2 regions of the Paenibacillus sp. 481 genome follow, and region 2 is predicted to be linked to the other one. Evidence: predicted binding sites of a transcription regulator. Region 2 holds the regulator's gene; the other holds the start of a gene.
What was found. Region 2 encodes LexA, which represses DNA repair genes until DNA is damaged. Its sites were predicted from a motif close to CGAACATATGTTCG; they were not measured.
Positions count from the first base shown of each region.

Region 1: a site for LexA is predicted at 2,103-2,116, ahead of KIK04_RS02295 (YhjD family protein). Genes of this name have one in related genera too.

Region 1 covers NZ_CP075175.1:573,334-576,764, forward strand. Annotated here, with positions in the region: gene KIK04_RS02285 (BtrH N-terminal domain-containing protein) at 1-363, opposite strand, end outside; gene KIK04_RS02290 (3-hydroxyacyl-CoA dehydrogenase family protein) at 928-1,788, shown strand; gene KIK04_RS02295 (YhjD family protein) at 2,168-2,545, shown strand; gene KIK04_RS02300 (DNA polymerase IV) at 2,542-3,431, shown strand, end outside.
Region 2 covers NZ_CP075175.1:4,795,838-4,799,268, forward strand. Annotated here, with positions in the region: gene KIK04_RS21105 (hypothetical protein) at 252-728, shown strand; gene KIK04_RS21110 (hypothetical protein) at 788-1,246, shown strand; gene lexA (transcriptional repressor LexA) at 1,566-2,195, opposite strand; gene KIK04_RS21120 (LysM peptidoglycan-binding domain-containing protein) at 2,430-2,810, shown strand; gene KIK04_RS21125 (DUF896 domain-containing protein) at 2,883-3,092, shown strand.

The sequences.
Region 1 (3,431 bases), 1.5 Mb from region 2:
TTGCTGGTAAACGCGACGGCGTGGGATATAGAACTCATCTACATATAAAGAAACCGTATACCCCGAATCTATGCAATCGACTAAAAAATTCACAACGCCACGCGGCGAATCTAGTATGCTCTCTCGTTCTATTTTTTGCGTAGTTAGCCACGGACAACGGAGGAAATCTTCTCCATAAAATGTGAGCGGTAACGATCGTGCGGCTCGACTTCCATCAAGATCGAAATGACAATAAAGATGTATAAAATTACTGTAAAACCATGGAATCCCCTCTTGTCGGGTGAGTACCGTACAAAGAGGATAGGCCACATATTGGTATCCAATAATAGGAGGAATAGCCAATTCTAACTCCTTGACGGTCAAAATAAAACCACCTCTCTTTGCCAAAAGTAATAATATGCAAAACTAATGAGATATAATGGTATCTTATTTCATAAACCGACCAATCATCTCATTTTATTACATATTAGCCTTAAATAATATTCGCACATGTGTATTTTATTGTCAATATATATTTAAATATTTAACAATTATTTTATAAAACCAACTGCAAACCCAATTTATGGACAACAACCATCTTGACGATTTTGAAACACGGAGTTACCATGGTGAAGAATCGAGTCCTGTTTTTTCAAACCGTTCTCTATTACGCATCCTTCTCCACATTTTAGGATGTTTCCTTTTTGCATGTTTAAAAACGAGCGATATACAACATGTGCTTGTAGACAACCTGTGATTAGATTTCGCTTGTCTGAATGATGTCGATAACTTCATTCTGCAGAAATCTTCCATGGGTCTTTTTTATGTCCGGTTGTCTCACTTCAATAAGCCTTTTCACCTCGTGTTACCTCTTTGAGCAGGCTACCGATCAGATTCCCTGAAGTTCCGCCATTTTTAATCGAATAATCGAAACGGAGGATTCAAACAATGACGAATAACGTGCAAAAAATAGGTGTTATCGGAGCAGGTACGATGGGGACATGCATCACGGCCGATCTGCTGTTTCATGATGTGCCTTGTGTGCTGGTCGATATTTCGGAGCACGCGCTTGTGAAAGCGAAAGCTGAGATTGAGAAAGTACTGCGGTTCGCGGTAACGATCAACAAAGATTTGCCGAAAGTGAACGCGGCGGACGCCATGAAAAAAGTTCTCTTTACGACGGACATTCGTGAGGTTGCCGATTGTTCATATATCATTGAAAATGTTCCTGAAAATTGGGAGTATAAAGAGAGTGTCTACAAACAATTAGACGACATTTGCGGAGAAGAGGTTTGCTATGCCGCTAATACGTCTTGCCTGTCCATTACTAAGCTTGGCGCGGCGACGAAGAAGCAAGAACAGGTCATCGGCGTGCACTTCATGAATCCCTCTTATTTGAAAAACACGGTCGAGGTCATCAAAGGCTACCATACATCAGATGCTTGTGTGGCGGAAACCGTAAATGTTCTGAAACTGATGAACAAAGAAGCGATCATCGTGAACGATTATCCCGGCTTTGTCAGCAATCGGATTTCCCATCTGTTCATGAACGAGGCTGCGTTTGTTGTGCAGGATGGAGTTGCCGACGCGGCGCAGGTCGACGCCATATTTAAAAAATGTTACGGACACAAAATGGGCCCGTTAGAAACAGCCGACCTGATCGGACTGGATACTGTGGTCCACTCGTTAGACGTCTTGTACCAAAGCTACCAAGACTCCAAGTTCAGATGCTGCCCTTTGCTACGTAAAATGGTAGACGCCAACCTGCTCGGCCGCAAGACGGGCAGAGGCTTTTATAAATATGGATAACGATTAGCCGCGATTAGTCGCATACATACAAGCCTATACCGCAATCATCATACAATCATCACGCAACAGCTTGCGCTTGACGATCATTCCCCGTTCGACCGAACTGGCTCTCAGCTTTGCGAGAGAACAGACGGTTAAACGGGGAGTCCTTCATGCGCTATTTGGCGTGCCCCTCTCGACAACACCATGGATGATAGCTCTGTCCTCGCCTTCCGCAATCTATATCCCATGGCTCCCTTCATCTCTAGTTCACCTCTTATTCACATCGTCAGATCCATCCATGATTTTAAGTTCCCAAAAATTCACACACATAAAGAACGTTTGTTCGGTGTATAATACGAAATATAGGAATATACGTTCGCATTTTGGAGATGAGATCATGGATGTTACTGCTAATCCAAGTATGGAAACGAAAGAGGATATTCAAATGATTAAGGAATATACCTTGCTTCCCATTTTGCTGGATATGCTAACAAGAGATATGGAAGAACTAAATATGTATAAAAATAAAATTGTGTACAATCATGTTCTCTTTTACCTCAAACAAGTGGAACACTCGATTTATCCCGAGCTGCGCAACATTAAAGGAGAGATGAGAGCCCGCGATATTAAAGTTCTTCATACCGAATTCCATGCACGGGGGATCGATGTGGAATACAAAGTTCGGGGCTATATCCACTGTTTCACGATGTTGCGAGGCTTAATCAAAGCAGAGTTAATGACCATGCTGATGAATATGCAGGGGCGATTAAGATGAGCGTACGCCGCGAAAAGGTTATTTTTCTAGCAGATTGCCAAAGCTTTTACGCCAGTGTTGAAAAGGCAGAGCACCCAGGATATGAGAACAAACCCGTTGTTGTGGCTGGGTCCGTTGAACGTCGTTCGGGCATTATTTTAGCTGCATGTCCGATTGCTAAAAGCTTTGGCATTGGTACAGCCGATCGCCTTGGAGAAGCGTTGAACAAGTGTCCTGAGCTCGTCGTGATGCGCCCTCGCATGCAGCATTATATTGATGTGTCTCTGATGATTACGAAGATTTATGAGGAATTTACGGATCTAGTCGAGGTTTTTAGTATTGATGAGCAATTTTTAGACGTATCTGCAAGTCTGCATATGTTCGGGGGGCCTCTAACGATCGCTAAAGCGATTCAGCAAAAGGTGCTGAGCCAAACAGGCGTAAGAGTTAGAATCGGGATCAGCTCGAATAAAATATTGGCGAAAATTGCAACAGATATATGGGCGAAAAAAAATAAAGAAGGCATTTTCACGCTACCGCCAATCGAAGTCGAAACGCTGCTGTGGCCGCAGCCTGTAGACAAAATGTTTGGTGTCGGCTCGCGTATGACCTCGCACTTTGCGCGTCTTGGCATGCATACGATCGGAGATATTGCCAGAACACCGTTGCCACGTCTCAAACAAAAATTCCGTGCGCGCTTTGGCAAACAAGCGGATATTCAGGCAGAAGTGATGTGGCGAACCGCAAATGGTTTGGATGATAGCCCTGTCAGCCCCCGAACATTCGATACGCCTCCAAAATCAGTCGGCCATATGATGACTTTGCCTAAAGATTATATCGAATCGTGGGAAGTGGACACTATTTTATTAGAGCTCGTAGAGGAGGTGTGCCGTGATTGCCGGCGTAA
Region 2 (3,431 bases):
TTCTTGGGCTTGGCCTTGACGAGGTGTTCTTCGACACCGTTGCAGACATCGTGGAGCGAGCACACTTTAACGCGAATGATAGAGCAAGGCAACACGCGGACACATGGTCACATCCTAAGGCACAACCCGTTAGGAGAGCCAGGATATAAAATATGTACTGGGTAGTATTATATACAAACCTAATAATTTGTGATATTTTGTAAAGGGTATATATGGGAATATACCAAACAAATTCATTAGGAGGTTTGTATATGAAATTCAAAAAACTTTTGGCGATTTTGATGGTAGCTAGTAGTTTGACGGTTCTTGCATCATCACCATCTGCATTTGCAAGTGATTATGGGACTACTTCTGTTGGGGTGGGTGATACACAAGCCCAGGCGCTTGATCTTATTCCTGGAGTTTCATTTACTCACTTTCTTTCTAGTCCAACAGATGAAGATTGGTTTAAGTACACGAATAAATCAGGTAAATTTCAGCAATTAAACACACATGTGCAACCGAATAATGGCGAATCAAACTTTAGATTTGGATTTAAGTATAAGTATAGAACGGCAAGTAACTATGATTATGAGTCGGACATGGTATACGCGGGTTTTCTTAACTCTTATAGTGCTCAGCTTATTCAAGCAATTATTCCACCAGGGGCTACGGCGTATTTCAAGGTCGATTCTACAAAATTTGGTGGGAGTCAGTATACAATTGGTCTCCATTCATCAGACCTTTAAAAAGAATAAAATCGTGAATGTGGTTAAACAATTATTGTGTAAATAAGAAGTTTGTAAGCATGAAATTTAAAAAGTTATTAGCAATACTCATGCTGGCTGCTAGTATGACGGTTATGGATCCTTCGGCGTTTGCTGCTAAAGGTATAGCTGACACAAGGCAGAATGCAATGGACATTCCATTTGGACAACAGATGAGCTTGGTTATAGAAGGTGCTGGGGATCAAGACTGGTATAAATGGACTAACAATACAGGCACAATGAAGTACTCATATAATTTTTTAACCCCAATGGGACTCGATTGCAGATATAGATTTGGAATGATTGTTGATTACAATAATGGAAAAGAATTTGATTTGCTTATCGCAAAAGATTTAGAGGATTCTGGGGGGTCAAGAAGTAGTATTCAACAGATAAATAAGGTGATTATCCCTCCAGGAGCAACAGTATATTATGTTGTGGAATCGAAAAATGGAATGAACGGACAATATAAGTTGTACCACTCATTCTTGAATATGTAAATTTTATTGCCATTTTTAAAGCACCCATTGTGGTGCTTTTTATTTTGTTGAGAAGGTGTAATAAGTGAGCAGGTTAGAAGGAACTAAAATTCTCAAGATTTTTCGAACAGTCAATACCTGAGCAGGGAAAAATTGATCTCAAATGATTTGGTCATCTTCGAGGCGAATCACCTTACTAGGGAGTTGGTACAGCACGTAAAGCCCACGAGGACTAAATTGGTTGGTTAATTTACGAATCCCTAAAAGATAAAGAGCACCTATACAACATCGTAGTCCATCTCTCAAGTGAGCCGAACTTTGTTGCAAGGTGCTGCTTTATCTAATGTATGTCCCGGAATATACCGATTACCTTACCCAAAATCGAAACATTCTTCAGACGGAGCGCCTCCATCGTTGGGTTTTGCGGCTGCAAGCGAATATGGTCCTTCTCGCGATAAAACGTCTTTACAGTAGCCTCATCATCTTCTGTCATCGCGACGACGATGTCCCCATTGTTAGCAGTTTGCTGTTGACGAACTATAACGTAATCACCGTTATGTATGCCTGCCTCAATCATACTTTCTCCAATTACAGACAGCATAAACACGTTATTATCGTCACCAACCATATGTGCTGGGAGAGGGAAGTAATCCTCAATATTCTCAGTCGCTGTGATTGGTTCACCGGCTGTTACTTTACCAACGACCGGAACACGTGCGATCGTACGACTAAATTCATGTACCTTCTCTGATTGTTCGTGGCTTAACAGTTCAATAGCACGTGGCTTAGTTGGATCGCGACGAATAAATCCTTTCTTCTCTAGACGATCCAAATGTCCATGAACAGTAGAGCTTGAAGCTAGTCCAACAGCTTCTCCAATTTCACGAACAGAAGGAGGATAGCCTTTAGCGCGTACTTCGTTACGTATAAAATCAAGAATGGCTTGTTGACGGCTAGAAATTTTAGACAAAAATATCATCTCCAATGAATACGCTTTTGTCAAAATTATACCATAGAACTACCGTTCGTACAAACATAAGTTCTTTAATGATGCGGTTTGGAGAGCTATTCAGACGGTTTTAATATGTAGAAAAAGATAATAAAAAGAGAACTTATGTTCTAATTTGTCGTTGACACAAACGTTTGTTCGTGTTAAATTTAGCTGGCAGTAAATTTAAGAACACACGTTTGGGGGATTAGTGCGATGATATATACAACTTATCGTTCTATTTATGAAAAGACACAAATTCAATCGTTTGAAAAAATTTCTCAAGGACGCAAGCGAATGAGGCGTCTGCGCTTGCTTGCGCTTATGATGATGCTTATGTTCGTCGTATGTTCTGGCATCGTGCAAGCTTGGGGAGATACTACTCAGGACGATTATGTTATTACATATAAGAAAGTAATTGTGCAGCCAGGGGATACGGTGTGGGGAATTGCAAAGCAATATTGCCCGAATGAAATCGATATTCGTAACTATGTAAGTACAATAATTAAAAATAATGGGATACAAAATAAAGTGCTTCAGATTGGAGACACCATACATATTCCTCTATTGACTCCAAGTATTAATACTTCTAGATAGTGTCACTTAACTTGACAAGCCTGCACCTCCGTGTCAAAGTAATGAGTATGCCAGTATTTACGGAGGTAATGTATGAATTTAGATCAAATGATTGCACGCATCAATGAACTGGCACGTAAGCACAAATCTGTTGGCTTGACCGAAGAAGAATTGGCTGAACGTGCACAATTACGAGAGAAATATCTTGTACAATTCCGCAAACAAGTGCGTAACAACTTGGACACGATTCAGTGGGTTGAAGACGAACAAGATAATAACGACTCCAAGCCTGTCGTTCATTAATTATAGGACAGTGGGTTTGATGCTACTTAGATGACTAATCATCCTTTTATTCATGAGTAGCTACTATATTGACATCTGATGTTGGTGTTTTATGGGCATCTGAAATTATAATCGATAAGGCGATTGCAGGAAGATGGAACAAACTGTCATGACATATGTGACGTTTGAAGTACATTTTCCTTATATCGCCTTATTCATATAAATGAACTGCTGTCCGTAAGTTCAACCTTCATAGAAGGTGTCAATTACGTTGTTTGCTTAAAGCACTATCGCATACGATTAAGGAAGTCGTGTTATCGAGCGTATTCAACGCTTACTGTCTATTTTTTAGGGGGTTAC